DNA from 2 places in the Stenotrophomonas sp. SMYL41 genome. Region 2 is predicted to be linked to the other one. Evidence: predicted binding sites of a transcription regulator. Region 2 holds the regulator's gene; the other holds the start of a gene.
The links. The regulator FliA, encoded in region 2, starts transcription of late flagellar genes. The targets are predictions, from matches to a motif close to TAAAGTTTNNCNNNCNNNGGCCGATAA.
Positions count from the first base shown of each region.

Region 1 (10,283 bases), on a different contig from region 2:
CCGGTCATCTTACCCCGCAGCGCGCCGTGACCACTCAATTATCCGCCGCAGGCGCCGTTAACCACTGCGTGCCCCGCTGACGGGCGTGTCATCCGGAGCAAGATCGCGTGGACCAAGGGATCATCGCCAGCCTGCTGCAGCACCCGCTTGCGTCGGCGCTGGTCATCGTCGACCGCACGGGCCGCCCGCTGGCGGCCAATCCCGCTGCGCGCGCGCATGGCCTGCCGGCTACCGTAGCCGCGTATGCCCCGATGCTGGAAGATCTGCGCCTGTTGGCCGCTGATGGCGGCATCGTGGCCTGCACGCTGCCAGGTGGCCCGCGCGGGCACTACGACGGTCATCTGCGCGCCGTGCACGACGGCGCCGGCAATCTGCTGGCGTTCACCCTGAGCGTTCCCGAGCCGGTACCGGTCGACGGTGGCGGGCGTTGGGAGCTGGCACTGGACAGCGCCGGGCACAGCCTGTGGGACTGGGACATCCCCAGTGACCGCGTGGCGCGCACGCCGGCGCTGGGCGACGAAACCGCCACCGAAATGCTGTCGCGCGTGCACGGCGAGGACATCGCCCAGGTGCGCGCCGCGCTGGACGAGCACCTGCGAGGGCGAAGCGAGCAGTACAGCGCGCAGTTCCGCTTCCGCCAGGCCGACGGGCAGTGGCGCTGGGTGTTGGATCGCGGCCGCGTGGTCGCGCGCACCGCCGACGGCCAGCCATTGCGCATGGTGGGTACACATACCGATATCGAGCAGCAGAAGCAGCTTGAATCGCTGCTGCAGGAACAACAGCTGCACCTGAGCGAGGCCCAGCGCATCGCCAGCATGGGCAGCTGGTCGTTCGACCCCAACAGCGGTCACTTCTGGTGGTCGCCGGAACTGCGCTCGCTGCTGGCGCTGGGGCAGGGCGCCGTGCCAGGCCAGCGGCGCTGGCTGAAGCAGCTGCACCCGCGTTCCCGGGGTGCGCTGCGCGCGGCATGGCGGCGCCTGTGGCGTGACGGCCGTGCCGCCAATCTCGAGCTGGAGCTGACCCGCGGCCATGAACCTTCGCAGCATCTGCGCCTGTGGATGCAGCCACTGCTGGACATGGACGGGCAGCCCAAGCGCCTGCTCGGCCAGGTGCAGAACATCACCGAGCAGCATCAGACCGACGCGTTGATCCGCTGGCGCACCGAGCTGCTCAACCGGGTTTCCGCGCTGGGCCGCATCGGCGGCTGCGAGATCGAAGTGCAGACCCGGCACATGCAGTGGACCGAGGAGTGCTATCGCATCCACGGCCTGCGCAAGGAACCGATCACGCTGGATCAAGCGCTGGCGCTGTACACCGAGGATTCGCGCCTCGCCTTCGAGGCGGCGCTGGGCCGGATCGCCGCAGGTGGGCTGCCCGAGCAGCTGGACCTGTGCTTCTACCGCCAGTCCGGCCTGCGCGTGTGGGTGCAGGTACTGATCGAGCTGGACCGTCGCGATGGCCTGCCGCCGCGCTTCGTGGTGCTGTTCCGTGACATCACCCGCGAGCGCGAGGCCAACGAGCGCATCGAGCTGCTGGCCCACTACGACCTGCTGACCGGCCTGCCCAACCGCGTGCTGCTCGGCGAGCAGACCGCAGAGGCGATCGAGGAGGCGCGCGACCGCGGCACCTCGCTGGCGATGCTGTTCATCGACCTGGACGGCTTCAAGACCATCAACGACAGCTTCGGCCATGCCACCGGCGATGCGCTGCTGAAGGCCGCCGCCACGCGGCTGCACCAGAACCTGCGCAACAACGACCTGTTCGGCCGCTTCAGCGGTGACGAGTTCATCGTGGTGCTGCGTGACCTGGCCGAGCCGGAAGACGCGGGGCATGTCGCCCGCAAGTTGATCGCCTCGCTGGCCGAGCCGCTGCGCCGTGGCGAGACCACCTTGAAGGTCGGCGCCAGTGTCGGCATCGCGATGCTGGGTGATGCCCAGACCGACTTCGATTCACTGCTGCGCGCCGCCGACGCCGCGATGTACGCGGCCAAGGAAGCGGGGCGCAACACCTACCAGTACTACAGCCAGGACGCGCTGGCGCGCATCCAGCGCAGGCTGGAACTGGAGCACGCCCTGCACGGGGCGATCGAGCGCGAAGAATTCAGCCTGGCCTACCAGCCGTTGCTGCACGCCCACCAGGGCGAGCCGCCCGCGATTGAAGCGCTGCTGCGCTGGCATCGGCCCGGCATCGGCTACTGCAGCCCGGCCGAGTTCATCCCGATTGCCGAAAAATGCGGCGAAATCGTGCGCATCGGCGACTGGGTGCTGAATGAAGCCTGCCGCCAGGCGACCGCCTGGGACCGTGCTGGACTACATTTCGACCGAATCGCGGTCAATGTATCGGCGGTGCAGCTGCGCGACCGCGGGTTCGCCGAACGGGTGATCGAGATCTGCCATGCCCACGGCTGGCCGCCGCAGCGGCTGGAGTTGGAGCTGACCGAGTCGGCGCTGATCCGCGACACCGACATCCTGCGCCATTGCTTCGACGTGCTGGAACGGCACGGCGTACCGCTCGCGGTGGATGACTTCGGTACCGGCTTCTCCAACCTCAATTACCTCAACCGCTTCCCGGTGGGGCGCCTGAAGATCGACCGCAGTTTCGTGCAGGGCATGCTGCATGATTCGGGCACGGCCGAAGTCACCCAGGCGATCGTGCACCTGGGCCACGCGCTGGGCATGAAGGTGGTGGCCGAAGGTGTGGAAACGCACCAGGAAGAAGACATGCTGCGCCGCCAGGGCTGCGACGAAATCCAGGGCTACCTGTACTCGCGGCCGCTCAGCCCGCGCGACCTGGCACAGTGGCTGCGCCAGCAGCACCCGGCACCGGTGCGCACCGACGCCAGCAGCGAAGCGGTGCTGGTGCGCTGACAGCCCGACGCTGGTGTAGTCCAGCTCTGGTGGGTGCCGACTCCGGTGGGTGCCGACCGTTGGTCGGCACGGATGCTCGCGCTCGCGATCATCCACGCAGGGCGTGGATCTACCTGATCCGTGCGGGCATCGCTTCGCCAACGACAGCATAACGCCGCGCAAAAACCAGCAGATCCACGCCATGCGTGGATGCTGTCAACACAGGCTTGCAGCGCCAGGTCAGTCATCTTCCACCAGATCGCCTAGGTCGAGGATCTGCGGATTTACACTGTGCGCGGCAATGCTTCGGAGCATTCCAGCCTTTGGCCGGAGGGCGTAGCAATGCATCGTATGGATGGGATTGAATTCCAGCCACGGGCAGGATGAGTGCCCCAGGATAACCGGCATGTTGAAACTGATGTCGTTGGAATCGTCCAGTGGCGAGTCCATTTGCCGCCTTGATGTTCCTGCACGACATCGCCAAGATATCGCGCGAACACAAACCTCAAAGCATCCTGTTCGTCCTGCGACAGCGGCTCAGCCATTGATCCAGGCCATGCGACAAGTCCGAAAAGACGGAGGGTGGATGTTGTTCGTGTGCATTCCCGCAGGTCGTGGATCTACCGGTTCATCAATGCGATGCCTGCGATCGAATAGCTGGCGATCAGCAGTCCGAGCACATACGCCGCCACGATGATCAGCCAATACGTCACCGGCTCGATGTCCCGCCATGCATCAATGGTGCCGACGCGGTGATGGCTCAGATGGACATGCCCGGTGCTGATGGCAGCTGCTGCCATCCAGGCGCATAGAAAGGCCATCAGCATGAAGAGCAGGCTGCCGAACAGGAATGCGACAGGTCGATGCCGGGGCGGCCGCAAGGTGGCGTAGGCGGGACGCCAGGTAAAGGTGACCGCGATGAGCACCATCGCAGCAAATCCCAGCCAGGTCATGAACGTGGTGCTCATGCGACGACACTCCGTGTCCAGCCATAGATGGCATGGGCGGATCATGCCATGGGTGTGGAACGGGTGGCGGTGAAGGCCATCCACGCATGGCGTGGATCTACTTCAGCGCTTCCCCATCCAGCCCAAGGTCCCACGCCAGGCCCAGCAGCTCGTCGTCCGCGCGGGACGGTGCAGGCCGCGCATCGGCCAGTTGCTGCAGCTCGCGGATCTCCTCGCGTGCCACCTCTTCCAGCTGCTGCAGCTGCTCACGCACGCTCGCGTTGCGCGGGCGCTCGGTGTCGGTGAGGGAGGGCAGGGCGCGGATCAGGGTCATGGTGCGTGTACAGGATGCATCCAACGGCGGGTCACAGGCAAAGGCCCCGGAAGAACCGGGGCCTTGCGGGCTGCCGGTAGCGGCAGCGGACATCAGGATCAGAACAGCTCGACCGTGCCAGCACCCATGCTCTGTTGGGCAACCGGCTTGTGCGGCGGGCGTTCCCATTCGCTGCGCAGTTCGCGCAGGCGGTTGCCGGTGCGCTGCAGGGCGGTGGCGATCTCTTCGTCGAACACGCCGCCATTGCGGTGCAGCAGTTCCTGCAGGGCCACCGCCTCGCGGTTGATCGCGGTCAGGCGATCCAGGTGGGTGTGCACGCCGCCCAGCGCCTGGGTGGCGATGTCTTCGAACTGCAGGGCGCGCACGGCCTCGGCCACGCTGCCATCGATCGAACGGGCGCACTCGGAGACTTCGCGCATGCCGTCGCCCAGCGAGGCATTGATCTGGGCCACGTTGTCGAGCATCGCGGCCGCTTCCTGGCGCGCTTCACGGGAACGGTCCATGTCACGCGAGGCCATGTGCGAAACCGTCTCGCGGACCTTGGCGATGGCGTCCTTGGAACTGTGCGCCAGCTTGCGGATCTGCTCGTTGAACGTGGTCGAGCGTTCGGACAGGTTGCGCACTTCGTCGGCGACCACCGCGAAGCCACGACCGGCTTCACCGGCACGCGCAGCTTCGATGGCAGCGTTCAGCGCCAGCAGGTTGGTCTGGTCGGCGATCGACTTGACGTCTTCCAGCAGCGCGAAGATGCCGTCCAGGTGCTGCGCCATCTGGTCGATGTGCTGCACGGTGGTACTGCTCTGGCCGCTCACCTGTTCCAGCGCTTCCACCAGCTGTTCCATGCGGTGGCTGGCGTGCTGGGCGAAACGCGCAACGTCGAGGCCGGCATTGCCTTCATCACCGGCGCGGTCGACGATGCGCGACAGGGCCTGGCTCTGCTGGCGCGACTTGCGGTTCATCGCATCGAAGCTGCCGCCGAGGCTGGAAACCGCCTGGCGGATCAGGTCACGGGCGCGTTCCACTTCGCCACGCGAACCGTCGATCTCGTTGCCGACGAAGTTGCGCAGTTCGGTCAGCAGCTGGTCCTGCTCGCGCAGGACACGGGCATGTTCCGGGGAACGATGCGCCTGGGCGCGGGTGGTCCACCACGCAAAGCCGAGCCAGCTCAGCGTCATCGTGGTCAGGATCGCCCAGCGCAGGGCGGCCGGCCATTCGAAACCGATGGCGAAGGGGAGCAGCAGGGTCAGAGCCAGGGGGGCGGCCAGACGGATGAAAATGCGTGAGTACATGGACGTTCTCGGGAGGTGCACGGAGGATGTATCGGCCGTACCCCCTTTCTCTTTAACGTCGATGTGCCTCGAAGTGCATTCTGAATGCGCCGGTTTTCCGGCGCTGCCGGGGATTCGGGGTCAGGCGGGGTCGGATCCCTTTGGGAAAAGGGCTCTGACCCCATGGGGCTCACGCCAGCTGCCGGTCCACAGCCTCGATCATCGCCTTGCGGCTGAACAGGAAGTCCCAGTAGCTGCCCCCCAGCTGGCGCCACAGCACCGCCGAACGTACCGCAGCCAGCAGCAGAGCGCGGATCTCGGCGACCACGCCGGCCTGGCCCAGGTAGTGCGGGTTGCCCTGGACCATCACCCGCGGCTTCAGGTGGCTGATGGTGTCGGCGTACAGGCCGCCCAGGTTGGCCAGCACGTCCGGGTGACCGCTGTCGCCCAGTTCGGTGGCCTGGCGCTGGGCGCGCTCGATGCCCGAGGCGACCTTGTTCACGGTGGCGCCGTCCTGCACGAAGCGCCGCTCCAGCTGCAGTACCGACAGGGCCAGCTTGGGCAGGATCGGGTCCTGGCCCTGGCTGCGGAAGTAGTTGTGCAGCAGGCGCAGGCCGGCCTTCAGTGCATGGCGGTCACCGAACACCTCCTGCGGCGAGGACGCGTCAACGCGGAATACGCTGTCCACGGCAGTGCGCACGGCGGCGGCGTCGGAATGGCCGGTATCGGCGATGCGGCGTACCTGCTGCAGGGCCTGGGCAATGCCGGCCAGGGCCAGGACGCGGTCGTCGACAGTGAAACTCATGCAGCGATTACCTCAAAAGGAGAAGGGGTGGTGCGCAGGCGCTGTTCCAGCGGCGCATCGGTGGCGGCGATCACTGCGCCACCCAGGCACACGTCACCGTCATACAGCACCAGTGATTGACCGGGCGTAACGGCGCGCTGCGGGCACGCGAAGGTGACCAGCACGCTGCCATCATCCAGCACCTCGACTGCACACGGCTCATCGGGCTGGCGGTAGCGGGTCTGTGCCGTGCACTCAAAACGGCGAGCCGGGGGCGAACCGGCAACCCAGTGCGCGGTCTCCGAACGCAGGCGGTCGGACAGCATCCACTTGCTGTCGCGGTCCTGGTCCACGTACAGCACGTTGCTGGCCACATCCTTGCCGACCACGTACCACGGCGCAGCGGGGCGGCCGCGCACGCCGCCGATGTTCAGGCCTTCGCGCTGCCCCAGGGTGAAATAGAACACCCCCGGGTGCTCGGCGATGACGCTGCCATCGGCCGGGTCGAGGATCTGGCCGGGTTTGGCCGGCAGGTAGCGGCCGAGGAACTCGCGGAAGTCGCGCTCGCCGATGAAGCAGATGCCGGTGGAGTCCTTCTTGGCATGGGTCGGTAGACCGACGTCGCGCGCGATGCGGCGCAGGTCGCTCTTTTCCAGGTCGCCGATCGGAAACAGGGTGGCAGCCAGCTGCGCCTGGCCCAGCTGGTGCAGGAAGTAGCTCTGGTCCTTGGAGCGGTCGGCACCGCGCAGCAGCAGCCACTGGCCGCCGCGCTGGGTCACCCGCGCGTAGTGGCCGGTGGCGATGCGCTCGGCGCCCAGTTCGCGCGCGGCATCCAGGAAGTGCTTGAACTTCACTTCGCGGTTGCACAGCACGTCCGGGTTCGGCGTGCGGCCGGCGGCGTACTCGGCCAGGAAGTGTTCGAACACACCCTGCCAGTACTCGCTGGAAAAATCGCGGAAGTGGAACGGGATGCCGAGCAGGCCGCAGACAGCCACCGCATCGCGGCGGTCGTCTTCGGCGCGGCAGTCGCCGCTGCCATCATCGGCCCAGTTCTGCATGAACAGGCCAGCCACGGCCTCGCCCTGCTGCACCAGGCGCCAGGCGGCGACCGAAGAGTCGACGCCACCGGAGACGCCCACCATTACACGCGGAGTGCTCATGCGACCTCCCGGACCAGCGAAAGCGGATGGCGTTGGCCACCCAGGTAATCGGCCACCACCTGCCATACCAGCGGGCTGCGCTGGCGCTCGCCGGCGGCCTGCAGCTCGGCCGGGGTCAGCCACAGTGCGCGGTCGATGCCGGTGTCCAGCGGCTGCGCCGGGTCATGCGAGACCGGGCGCGCCGCATAGCAGAAACGCAGGAAGGCGGTGCCGTCGCCGGCGGTCCACTGGTAGCAGCCGATGAAATGGGTCAGCTGCACCGTCCAGCCGGTTTCCTCCCGGGTCTCGCGCAGGGCCGCCTCAGCCAGGCTTTCGCCCGGCTCGAGGTGGCCGGCCGGCTGGTTCAGCACCCGGCGCCCGTCGATGGTCTCTTCGACCAGCAACACGCGGCCGCCGTCGATCACCACCGTGGCGACAGTGGCGTGCGGTGCCCAGCGCGGGTCCGGCGTGGCGTTCAACTCAGAACTCGTCCTTCTTGGTCAGTTCCAGCTCCATCGCGTCGGCGGTGCGGATGGCCGCATCGATGGCGTCGCTGAGCTGGTCCGGGGTGGCATCGGCGTCGATCTTCACCACGAACATGGCCGTGGTGTCCTGCTTCACCCAGCCGCCCATCTTGGCATCCTGCGAATCCTCCAGCAGGCGGTTGGCCACGGCGACCGGGAACTGCTTGGTCTTGGCGCTGTAGGCCGGCGCCCAGATCTCGCGGATGTTGTGGGTGCCGAAGTCTTCCACCGCCGAGCGCACGTAGACCATCTGGGTGCGGTCACCCTCGACGTCGAAGACCATGCGGTAGTCGCCATCCTCGTCGACTTCGTAGGTGTAGCCCAGCTTGTCCAGGTGGCGGGCCACGGACTTGTCGGCCTGGGTCTCGGCGGCGGCGGAGCCGGCGGCGGCCAGAGCGATCAGCAGGGCGGGAAGAAGGGTCCTTTTCATGAAGATCCTGTGAAACAGTGTTGAGAGAGGGTGCAATTGTGACGGTGGGCGCGCGTGCCGTCCAATCTGCGTCGGGCCGACGCAGGCTTGCCCGAGCCTCTATAATGGGCAGATGCCCCATGAGTCTTCCCCCGATTCCCATCACGAGCACGGCGTAGCCGTGGAACCCGCGCGCCCGGAAGTGGCGCCGCCGCCGTTCTACCAGGTGATGCTGCTCAACGACGACTACACCCCGATGGATTTCGTGGTGGACGTGCTGCAGCAGTTCTTCAGCATGGACCTGGACAAGGCCACGCAGGTGATGTTGCACGTCCACACCCGCGGCCGCGGCGTCTGCGGGGTGTTCACCCGTGAAGTGGCCGAGACCAAGGTTGCCCAGGTCAACGAGTACTCGCGGATGAACCAGCACCCGCTGCTGTGCACGATGGAAAAGGCCTGACCGGCTGCCGATTCTCGTCCGGGCACATTGTTCCCGGATGGGTGTGCCCCCAAGGTGGGCACCTGCCAAGCACGGATCAGCCCTCCGCCAGCGCCTCCAGCGCCATCCGTGCCACCGCCTCGTCCACGTCGGCAGGGTCGCCGTCATCCCTGAACCACACTGCCGACAGCGCCATGCTGGCCGCGATCCAGCGCAGCAGGCGCGTGCGCTCCAGGCCGGCCAGTGCGCTTACCTGTTCCAGCCGGGCGGCAAACCGCTCGGGCCGGGTGGCCACATGGATGCCAGGGCCGCACAGGTCCGGATTGCTGAACATCGTCGTGTAGTCGAACGCGCGGTCGCCCAGCAGCCGCTTCGGGTCGATCGCCAGCCAGCCGCGCGCGCCGAAATCGAGCACATTGTCGTGGTGCAGGTCGCCGTGCAGCGGCCGGATCTCGCACTCCTCCTGCAGCAGTCCCTCCGCCAGTGATCTGCACTGTTCCAGCAGTGGCGGCAGCGCCGCCCTTGGCTGCAGCAGGTCGGCGAACCATGTACGCAGGCAGACCAGGTCGTCTGGCGGCGCACTCCGTGGCCGGTGCAACCGCAGCAGGACCTGGCACAGGATCGTGGTGCAGGCGTCATCGTCGCCCTCTATCGAACGTTTCCGCAGCGAGTCGCGGCCGGCACGTTCGATCAGGATCGCTGGTCCCTCGTGGGCCAGCAGGCGGGCGGCGCCGTCGCCACCCCACCAGCGCAGCAGCCGATGGGCGTTCTGTTCCTCGGGTTCGTCGCCGACCTTCAGCATCGCCGGTTCGCCGGCGGCGGTCAGCACCGGCCAGAGCCGGGCGCGCGGTGTTTCGATGGCCTCGCCATCACGCCGCAATCGCCAGCGGCTCAGGTAGGGTTCGCTCATGCTGGGCGGGCTGTCCTGGAGTGAATGAAGATCAAGCAATTCGCACTGCTAACGCCATCTGAACGCAGCAATCCGCTAGGGTGATGGAAATCGCGTAGTCAGGCCGCATATTGTCCCCATCTGCCGCCGGAGTAATCCATGTTCAGCAAAGACCTCGAACACACCATCGGCCAGTGCTACAAGCGCGCCCGTGAGGCCCGGCATGAATTCATGACGGTCGAACACCTGCTGTTGGCACTGCTCGACAACCCGTCCGCCCAGGCCGTACTGAAGGCTTGCGGCGCCGACGCCGACCGCCTGCGCCAGGAGCTGGAGCAGGCCATCGAGGCCTCCGTGTCCCGCCTGGCCGAAGATGACGGCCGCGATACCCAGCCCACCCTGGGCTTCCAGCGCGTGCTGCAGCGGGCCGTGTACCACGTGCAGTCCTCGGGCAAGAAGGAGGTCACCGGCGCCAATGTGCTGGTCGCCATCTTCGGCGAAAAGGACTCGCATGCCGTCTATTACCTCAACCAGCAGGACGTCACCCGGCTGGACGTGGTCAATTACCTGTCCCATGGCATCGCCAAGCTGGGCGAGGAGGGCGAGCAGCCGTCCTCCTCCTCCGAGGGCGAAGGCCGCATCGAAGGCGGGGAGGGTGAGCCGAAGGGCGATGCCCTGGCCGAGTTCGCCAGCAACCTCAACGA
Region 1 is NZ_JAWIRX010000001.1:479,255-489,537, reverse strand. It holds gene V3B30_RS02275 (GGDEF domain-containing phosphodiesterase) at 108-2,867, shown strand; gene V3B30_RS02270 (hypothetical protein) at 3,087-3,296, opposite strand; gene V3B30_RS02265 (hypothetical protein) at 3,467-3,814, opposite strand; gene V3B30_RS02260 (hypothetical protein) at 3,912-4,127, opposite strand; gene V3B30_RS02255 (methyl-accepting chemotaxis protein) at 4,226-5,416, opposite strand; gene hflD (high frequency lysogenization protein HflD) at 5,586-6,200, opposite strand; gene mnmA (tRNA 2-thiouridine(34) synthase MnmA) at 6,197-7,339, opposite strand; gene V3B30_RS02240 (NUDIX hydrolase) at 7,336-7,797, opposite strand; gene V3B30_RS02235 (YbjN domain-containing protein) at 7,799-8,272, opposite strand; gene clpS (ATP-dependent Clp protease adapter ClpS) at 8,385-8,711, shown strand; gene V3B30_RS02225 (APH(6) family putative aminoglycoside O-phosphotransferase) at 8,788-9,600, opposite strand; gene clpA (ATP-dependent Clp protease ATP-binding subunit ClpA) at 9,739-10,283, shown strand, end outside.
Region 1: V3B30_RS02255 (methyl-accepting chemotaxis protein) is a predicted target of FliA. The motif match lies at 5,445-5,471, and genes of this name have one in related genera.

Region 2 (10,283 bases):
TTGCTGCCCGACATCAACCGCCTGAACCCGATGAGCGGGCTCAAGCGCCTGTATGGCCCGGAAGCCATCGCCGAGTTCACCAAATCGCTGCTGCGCGTGGCCTTCGTCGGCGTCGCCGCCGGGCTGGTGGTGTGGAGCGGCTTCGACACCCTGCGCGGGCTGATCCACCACCCGCTGGAGACCGCCATCACTGATGGCCTGGGCTTCACCCTGCGCCTGCTGCTGGCCACCGCCGGCGCGATGCTGGTGCTGGCCGCCATCGATGCGCCGTACCAGCGCTGGAACTGGATGCGCAAGCTGAAGATGACCCGTGAAGAGCTGCGCCGGGAAATGAAGGAAAGCGAGGGCAGCCCCGAGGTGAAGGGCCGCATCCGCCAGCTGCAGCAGCAGATGGCCAACCGCCGGATGATGGAGGCGGTGCCCACCGCCGACGTGGTGGTGGTCAACCCCACCCACTACGCGGTGGCCCTGAAGTACGAGGGCGGCGCCATGAACGCCCCCACCGTAGTCGCCCTGGGCGTGGATGAGACCGCCCTGCGCATCCGTGAAGTGGCCGACGGCAACAAGGTGGCGATCGTCTCCGCGCCGCCTTTGGCACGCGCCTTGTATCGGGAAGGCCAACTCGGAAAGGAAATCCCCGTGAGACTGTATTCGGCCGTCGCCCAGGTCCTGTCCTACGTCTACCAGCTGCGCGCCTGGCGCACTGGCCCGATGCCGGACGCCCCGCACATCCAGGTGGATGAATTCGGCAAGGGAGGCCGCCCGTGAGCGCCCAGCCCGCCACCGGTTTCAACACCCGCCGCGCCCTGGAAATGATCCGCCAGGGCCTTGGCGCGCCGCTGATCGTGCTGGCCCTGCTGGCCATGGTCGTGGTGCCGCTGGCCGCGCCGGTGCTCGATGCGCTGTTCACCTTCAACATCGCCATCTCGCTGATGGTGCTACTGGCGGTGGTCTACGTGAAGCGCCCGCTGGACTTCACGATCTTCCCGATCGTGCTGCTGATCACCACCATGCTGCGGCTGGCCCTGAACGTGGCCTCCACCCGCGTGATCCTGCTCAACGGCCAGAACGGCCACGACGCCGCAGGCAAGGTCATCGCCGCGTTCGGCGAATTCGTGATCGGCGGCAACTACGCGGTCGGCATCGTGGTCTTCGCGATCCTCACCATCATCAACTTCGTGGTGATCACCAAGGGCGCCGGCCGCGTCTCGGAGGTGACCGCGCGCTTCATCCTGGACGCGATGCCCGGCAAGCAGATGGCGATCGACGCCGACCTCAACGCCGGTTTGCTGACGCGCGAAGAAGCCAAGCTGCGCCGCGAGGAGGTCCGCGAGGAAGCCGACTTCTACGGCGCAATGGACGGTGCCAGCAAATTCATCCGCGGCGACGCCATCGCCGGCATCCTGATCCTGTTCATCAACATGCTCGGCGGCCTGGCCGTGGGCGTGCTGCAGCATGGCATGCCGTTCGGCGACGCCGCTGCCACCTACACCCTGCTGTCGATCGGTGACGGACTGGTGGCGCAGCTGCCGGCCCTGCTGGTCTCCAGCGCCGTGGCGATGCTGGTTACCCGCGCATCGCGCTCGCAGGACATGGCCCAGGCCATGACCGGCCAGGTGTTCGGCCAGTACCGCGCGCTGGCGATCACCGCCGGCATCATCGGCGTGGTCGGCCTGGTGCCGGGCATGCCCAACGTCGCTTTCCTGACGCTGGCGGCGATCCTCGGCTTCATCGCCTGGAAGGTGTACCGCAAGGGCAAGGCCCCGGCTGCGGACGCGGCAGGCGGTGGCACCGATGCTGCCGCACTCAACGCACTCGGCCGCCCGGCGGCACCGGCACCGACCGCCGAACTGAGCTGGGACGAACTGCGCCCGGTCGATCCGCTGGGCCTGGAGGTCGGCTACCGGCTGATTCCGCTGGTGGACAGCAACCAGGGCGGCGAACTGATGGCACGCATCAAGGGCGTGCGCCGCAAGCTGACCCAGGATGTTGGTTTCCTGATCCCGTCGGTGCACATCCGCGACAACCTGGAACTGCCGGCCAACGGTTACCGCGTGCTGGTGCACGGCGTACCGGTGGCCACCGCCGAGATCCACCCCGACCGCGAGCTGGCCCTGGACCCGGGCAGCGCCCTCGGCGCGCTGGAAGGCATCGCCGGCAAGGACCCCGCGTTCGGCCTGGATGCCACCTGGATCCAGCCGCACCAGCGCGCCCAGGCCGAAACGCTGGGCTACACCGTGGTCGACCCGGCCACCGTGGTCGCCACCCACCTCTCGCACCTGATCCGCGAACACGCGCCGGAACTGCTCGGCCACGAAGAAGTGCAGCACCTGCTGGCCAACCTGGCCAAGAGCGCGCCCAAGCTCGTCGAAGATCTGACGCCGAAGGCGCTGCCGCTGTCGGCGGTGGTGCGCGTGTTGCAGAACCTGCTGGTCGAGCGCATTCCGATCCGCCAGCTGCGCAAGATCGCCGAAGCACTGGTCGAACACGCTCCGAACAGCCAGGACCCGGCCGTGCTGACCGCCGCCGTGCGCACCGCGCTGGGCCGCTTCATCGTGCAGGAGATCGCCGGAATGTCGGCGGAGCTGCCGGTGTTCACCCTCAACCCGCAATTGGAACGTGTCTTGCAGGAGTCCACGCAGGGCAACGGCGCCGCGCTGGAACCCGGACTCGCTGAGCGACTGCACCAGAGCCTGGCCGAATGTGTCAGCAAGCAGGAAGCCCGCAACGAGCCCGCGGTCGTGCTGGTACCTGGCCCGGTGCGCGCCGCGCTGGCCCGCCTGGTCCGCCACAGCGTTCCGTCGCTGTCGGTCCTGGCCTACAGCGAGGTGCCGGAGGACAAGCGCCTGAAGCTGGTCGGAACGATCAGCTGACGCCGCCCTCCGATGCGCCAGAAAACAGACACCACTTTCGAACCCACGCACCAGACAGATACCAAGGGGAACCCGCACCGTGCAGACCACCGACCACCCGAGTTCCCCGACCGCCACCCCGCCGTCTTCGTCCCGTGACCACAGCATGAAAATCAAACGATTCGTCGCCGCCGACATGCGCTCGGCCATGAACCTGGTGCGCAAGGAACATGGTCCTGACGCCGTGATCCTGTCCAACCGCCGGATCGAGGAAGGCATCGAGATCGTCGCCGCCGCCAACTACGACGAGAGCGCCGTGCAGCGTGCACTGGAAGCCTCGCGCCGCGACGTGGCGCCGCCGCCGGCACCCAGGCCGCGCACCGCCGCCGACGCGGTGATCGCCGCGGTCACCCGCCGCCGCAGCAGCACCCCGGCCCCGGAACCGGTCGCCGCCACCACCTCGGCCGTCGCCGCCCTCGCCCGTGCCGCCGTCGGTGCCACCGGCCGCACCCTGGACAGCGCCGACGAAATCGTGCCGACCCGCGGCAGCACCGGCTTCGCCGCCACCCTGGCGCGCGCCGCCGTCAACGAACCGGCACTGCCGGAACAGAGTTACGCCCCGTTTGCCGAAGCCATCGTCGCACCGGCGGCCACCAGCGCCACGCCGGCCAACCGCGCCCGCTTCCAGATCGACCCGCCGCACGAGGCGCATCACGAAAGCGCCGCACCGGCCGTGCAGCCACCGCCGCTGCCGACCGCTGCCGTGACCGATGCGCAGCCCGAGGTCGCCCGCAGCGAACCGGCAGCGGCCGAAGCCGCCGTCGACGCCAGCCCGGCCCCCATGCTGGCCCCGGCACCGACGCTGACCGTGGTCGCCCAGGACGACGCCGAGATCCGCCAGCTGCGCCAGGAAGTGGCCGGCATGCGCCAGGTGATCGAGCGCGAGATGAACCGCTTCACCGACGAGCGCCTGCGTGGCTGCCCGGTGCGCGCCACCGCGCTGGACCTGATGGACGAATACGGCTTCGATGCCGGCCTGGCCCGCGACGTGGCCATGCAGATCCCGCTGGAGACCGAGGCCCACCGCGGCCGCGGCCTGATGCTGGGGCTGATCTCGCGCAAGCTGCCGATCGCCCCGGTCGACCCGCTGGAAGAAGGCGGTGTGATCGCCCTGGTCGGCCCCACCGGCGCCGGCAAGACCACCACCATCGCCAAGCTGGCCTCGCGCTTCGCCGAGAAGCACGCGCCGCGTGACGTCGCCCTGGTCACCACCGACACCACCCGCATCGGCGCCCGCGAACAGTTGTATGGCTACGGCCGCCAGCTCGGCATCGCCGTGCACGAAGCCAACAGCGGCACCGACCTGGACCAGCTGCTGGAACGCCTGAAGGACTACAAGCTGGTGCTGATCGATACCGCCGGCCTGGGCCCGCGCGACCGCGCCCTGGCTGCCCAGCTGCAGTGGCTGCGCGCCGCCCGCCAGGTGCGCACGCTGCTGGTGCTGCCGGCCAACACCAGCTTCGGCGACATGGACGAGGTGGTCCGCCGCTTCGGTGCGGCCAACCTGCAGGGCCTGGTGCTGAGCAAGCTGGACGAGACCGGCCGCTTCGGCAACGCCCTGTCGGTGGCCGTGGACCACGCCCTGCCGATCACCTGGGTGACCGATGGCCAGGACGTCCCGGAGGACCTGCACCGGGCCAGTGCAGCCAATCTTGTACTTCGCCTTGAAGATTTGCGCCGAGCGGCCGATATGCCCTGCAACCCGGAGTTGAACCATGCCGTCGCGTGAGTACGCCAAGCTGACCAAGACCTTCCCGCTGTCGGCCACCCGCAGCGAGCCGCTGGGCCCTGTGCGCACCATTGCCGTGACCGGCGGCAAGGGCGGCGTGGGCAAGACCAACGTGTCGGCCAACCTGGCCGTGGCGCTGGCCGGCATGGGCAAGCGCACGCTGCTGCTGGACGCCGACCTCGGCCTGGCCAACATCGACGTGATCCTGGGGCTGAACCCCACCTTTACGCTGGCCGACCTGGTTGCCGGCCGCTGCTCGCTGGACGACGTCATCGTCGAAGGCCCGAACGGCGTGCTGGTGGTCCCGGCCGCCTCCGGCCGCCGGCACATGGCCGAACTGGCCCCGGCCGAGCATGTCGGCCTGGTCAATGTGTTCTCCGAGCTGGAACGCGAGCTGGACATCATGGTGGTCGATACCGCTGCCGGCATCACCGATGGCGTACTGACCTTCTGCCAGGCCGCGCAGGACACCGTGGTGGTGGTCTGCGATGAGCCGGCCTCGATCACCGACGCCTACGCACTGATCAAGGTGCTGTCGCGCGAGCGCGGCGTGGACCGTATCCAGGTGGTGGCCAACATGGTGCGCGACCCGAACGAGGGCCGCGTGCTGTACGAAAAATTGACCCGCGTCTGCGAGAAGTTCCTCGCCGATGTCTCGCTGAACTACCTGGGTTGCGTGCCGCAGGATGATTGGCTGCGCCTGTCGGTGCAGCGCCAGCAGCCGGTGGTGAAGGCCTACCCGTCCAGCCCATCGGCGCTGGCCATCACCGAGATCGCACGCCGCACCGCGCGCTGGCAGGCACCGACCGAACCGCGTGGCGGTGTCGAGTTCTTCCTCGAGCGCATTCTCAAACAGCGCGGGGTGGCCGCATGAAAGGCGCAGCCCAGTACAGGGAAGTCCAGCGCTCGGCGGCCAACGAGGTCATCGCCCAGCACTCGGACCTGGTGAGGCGCATCGCCCACCACCTGGCCGCACGCCTGCCGGCCAGCGTCGAAGTCGACGATCTGATCCAGGCCGGCATGATGGGCCTGATCGAAGCCTCGCGCAGCTACGACGCCGACCAGGGCGCCTCGTTCGAAACCTATGCCTCGATCCGCATCCGCGGCTCGATGATCGACGAGATCCGCCGTGGCGACTGGGTGCCGCGCTCGGTGCACCGTCGTGCACGCGACGCCGCCGCCACCATCCGCCGCCTGGAACAGAGCACGGGCCGTGCTGCCAGCGCCACCGAAGTCGCCGCCGCGATGGAGATGCCGCTGCCCGAGTACCTGCGGCTGATGGAAGACGCCGCACGTGGCCAGGTGCTGAGCCTGGAATCGCGCATCGAAGACCAGGGCGAACTGGACACCGTCGCCCAGGGCGGCCCGACCCCGCAGCAGGTCCTGGAGCGCGGCGAATTCGGCCGCGAGCTGGGCAAGGCGATCGGCCACCTGCCCGAGCGCGAACAGCTGGTGCTTTCGCTCTACTACGAGCAGGAGCTGAACCTGAAGGAGATCGGCGCCGTGCTCGGCGTGAGCGAGTCGCGGGTCTGCCAGATCCACGGCCAGGCCGTGCTGCGCCTGCGCGGCCGGCTGAAGATATTCGAGGCCGCCGATGCCGGCCTCGAAGAATGAACATCCCCGAGGCGTCTGCCCCCGGCCGCCCGGAATGAACAACAAAGGAACTCTGCTTTGAACAAGAACATGCGCATCCTGATCGTCGACGATTTCTCGACCATGCGTCGAATCGTCAAGAACCTGCTGGGCGATCTGGGCTTCACCAACACCGCCGAAGCCGAGGACGGGCATGCCGCGCTGTCGCTGCTGCAGAGCCAGTCGTTCGATTTCGTGGTCACCGACTGGAACATGCCGGTGATGACCGGTATCGAGCTGCTCAAGGCGATCCGCGCCGACGCCAAGCTGAAGACCCTGCCGGTGCTGATGGTCACCGCTGAAGCCAAGCGCGAGCAGATCATCGAAGCGGCCCAGAACGGCGTGAACGGTTACATCATCAAGCCGTTCACCGCGCAGACGCTGGAAGAGAAGCTCGGCAAGATCTTCGAACGCCTGGCAGCCAGCGCCTGATGGATACCACGGTCGACAAGAACGCCCTCGCCCTGCGCCTGCAGGAAGCCCTGGACGCACTGGAGTCCGGTGACGAAGCCGCGTGGCGGCAGCGCATCGATGGGCTGGTCGCGCTGCGCACGCAGCCGATGATGAGTGGCCTGTCGCGGCTGGCCCGCGAGCTGGGACAGGCACTGGGTGAACTGCCGACCGTGCCCAGCGAAGCCGGGGAACTGGACGATGCCTGCGCACGCCTGGACCACGTGGTGGCGATGACCGAACAGGCCACCCACCGTACCCTGGACCTGGCCGAGGAATGCCGCAGCCTGACCGAACAGCTGCGCGCCGAAGGCCTGCAGCCGGGCCAGGACGCGCAGCTCGAGCGCATCCGCCACAACCTCACCGAGATCGCCCTGACCCAGAGCTACCAGGACCTGACCGGGCAGATCATCCGTCGCGTGGTCGGCATCGTCCGCCGCGTGCACGAAGGCTTCGGCGCGCTCGGCCTGCCGCCGGAACAGCATCGCACCGACCCGGAACTGGCCGGGCCGGCACTGAAGGGACTGGACCGCCACGCGGTCTCGCAGAACGACGCCGACGACCTGTTGTCGGATCTGGGGCTGTAAGCATGAGCGCTGTATCCGACGACATCACTGCCGATTTCATCATCGAGGCACAGGAGATCCTGGATCGCCTCGGCGAACAGCTGGTGTCGCTGGAGCAGGCACCGCAGGACGCCGAACAGCTCAATGCGGTGTTCCGGGGCTACCACACGCTGAAGGGCGGCGCCGGCTTCCTGGGTGTCACCGCCATGGTCGAGCTGTGCCATGCCGCTGAGGAAGCGCTGGGCGCCGCGCGTGCCGGCCAGGCCGTGCTGCAGGCCCATCACTTCGACGCCGCCCAGCAATCGCTGGATTACCTGCAGTCGATGCTGGATGCGGTGTCTTCCGGCACCGAGCCGGGCTATGCGCCGCCGGACCTGATCGCTCAGTTCGACGTGCATGGCAGTGCTGTGGCCGCACCCGCCGCCGCAGCAGCACCCGCTGCGGGTGGCAGCGACCTGATTACCGACGACGAATTCGAAGCGCTGCTCGACCAGCTGCACGGCGGCAACGCACCGACCGCAGTGGCGCCGGCAAAGAAGGCCGACGACGGGCTGATCAGCGAAGACGAGTTCGAAGCCCTGCTCGACCAGCTGCATGGTGGCGCCGCACCCGGCGCCAAGCCCGTGGCTGCGGTGGCGCCGGCACCGATCGCCGCCCCGCGCCCGGTGGCCGCACCGGCACCGGCACCGGCGGCCAAGCCGGCCGCCAAGCCGCTGGCCGAAGCCGAACACACCGTGCGCGTGGACACCAAGCGCCTGGATGCGATCGTCAACCTGATCGGCGAACTGGTGCTGTCGCGCAACCGGCTCAAGACCCTGCGTGCACGCCTGCGCGACGAGGAACTGGACCGTGCGGTGTCCACCCTCGACATCGCCACCGCACGCCTGCAGTCGGCGGTGATGCGCACCCGCATGCAGCCGGTGGGCAAGGTGTTCTCGCGCTTCCCCAAGGTCGCCCGCGACGTCGCCCGCTCGCTGAAGAAGGAAGTGGACCTGGAGCTGATCGGCGCCGAGACCGAGCTCGACCGCAACCTGGTCGAAGCGCTGGCCGACCCGCTGGTGCACCTGGTCCGCAACGCCATCGACCATGGCGTGGAAATGCCCGACCTGCGCGAAGCACAAGGCAAGCCGCGGATGGGCCATGTGCGGCTGTCGGCACAGCAGGAAGGTGACTACGTCAGTATCGAGGTGCAGGACGATGGCGCCGGCATCGACCCGGAAAAGCTGCGTGCGAAGGCACGCGAGAAGGGCCTGATCGATCCGGAAGCCGCTGCCCGCTTGAGCAGCGAGGAGTGCCTGCACCTGGTGTTCCTGCCCGGCTTCTCGACCAAGCAGCAGGTCACGGATATTTCCGGCCGCGGCGTTGGCATGGACGTGGTGCAGTCGCGCATCCGCGAACTCAGCGGCCAGATCCAGATCCAGTCGGAGCTGGGCCGCGGCAGCCGCTTCCTGATCCGCGTGCCGCTCACCCTGGCGATCCTGCCGACCCTGCTGGTGCAGGCCGGCGAGGACGTCTACGCGCTGCCGCTGGCGCGCGTGATGGAAGTGCTGCACGCACCGCGCACCTCGCTGGGCTGGTTCGATGGCCGCGCCGTGCTGGACCGCCGCTCGCACACGCTGCCGCTGGTCGATCTGCGCCAGTGGCTGGATGTGACGCCCGCTGCGTCGACCCTGCTGACGATCGTGGTGCTGCAGGCCGGCGAAGCGCGCTTCGGTCTGGTGGTGGACCAGGTGCGTGGGCGCGAGGAAGTGGTCATCAAGCCACTGCCGAAAGCGCTGCGCGGCCTGCGCGGTTATGCCGGTGCAACCTTGATCGGCGATGGTCGCATGGCCCTGATCCTGGATGTCGACGGCCTGCGCAGCCCGCACGATTGACCCGTTTGCTGAACCCGAAAAACTGTGAAGTCGCACCAGTAGCCCGTACCGGTGTCTCAAGTCCCATTCATACAAGCCGATACCGGATCCATGGATAGACTCAGCCTCATTGGACTCTTTCTCGCCCTGGCCTCGCTGGTCGGCGGCAGCATCCTCAAGGGCGCCGGCCTGGCGTCGTTGTGGTCGCCTGCGGCATTCGTGATCGTCATCGTCGGCACTGTTGCCGCGATCCTGCTGCATACCTCGCCGGCGGTGTTCAAGCATGCGTTCAAGATCGTGCGCTGGGTGGTTCGCCCGCCCCACAGTGATCGCCGCGAGCTGATCCAGCAGATCGTCGAGTGGAGCAACATCGCCCGCCGCCAGGGCCTGCTGGGCCTGGAATCGCAGGTGGAAGCACAGCAGGACCCGTTCCTGCGCAAGGGCCTGCAGCTGCTGGTGGACGGCGTCGAGCCCGAATCGATGCGGCACATGCTGGAAATCGAACTGGGCAGCCAGGAACACCAGGACCAGGCCGGCGCCAAGGTGTTCGAGGCGATGGGCATCTATGCACCGACGCTGGGCATCATCGGCGCCGTGCTGGGCCTGATCGCGGTGATGAAGAACCTGGCCGACCCGAGCAAGCTCGGCCACGGCATCGCCGCCGCGTTCACCGCAACGATCTATGGCATCGCCTCGGCCAACCTGCTGTTCCTGCCGATCGCCGCCAAGCTCAAGAGTGTGATCTCGCACAACACGCGCGACCGCGAAATGGTCATCGAAGGCCTGATCTCGATCGCCCAGGGCGAAAACCCGCGCAACATCGAAACCAACCTTTCCGGCTTCCTGCACTGACATGGCCCGCCGCAAGCACCACGAAGAGCATGCCAACCACGAAGCATGGGCGATCCCCTATGCCGACCTGATGACGCTGCTGCTCGCCTTCTTCGTGGTCATGTACGCAATTTCCTCGGTCAACGAGGGCAAGTACCGGATCATGGCCGACGCACTCACCGATGCCTTTGGTGGCGCGCCGCGCACGATCAATCCGGTGCAGGTCGGCAACAAGCAGGTGCAGGGCGGCGGCTGGGACAGCCCCTCGGTGATCAAGTCCGGCACCAAGATCGGTCCGTCCGCACCGGCA
Region 2 is NZ_JAWIRX010000003.1:12,788-23,070, reverse strand. It holds gene flhB (flagellar biosynthesis protein FlhB) at 1-768, shown strand, start outside; gene flhA (flagellar biosynthesis protein FlhA) at 813-2,873, shown strand; gene flhF (flagellar biosynthesis protein FlhF) at 3,019-4,641, shown strand; gene V3B30_RS04170 (P-loop NTPase) at 4,628-5,515, shown strand; gene V3B30_RS04165 (RNA polymerase sigma factor FliA) at 5,512-6,255, shown strand; gene cheY (chemotaxis response regulator CheY) at 6,313-6,705, shown strand; gene V3B30_RS04155 (protein phosphatase CheZ) at 6,705-7,310, shown strand; gene V3B30_RS04150 (chemotaxis protein CheA) at 7,313-9,163, shown strand; gene V3B30_RS04145 (flagellar motor protein) at 9,254-9,994, shown strand; partial or broken gene motD (flagellar motor protein MotD) at 9,996-10,283, shown strand, end outside.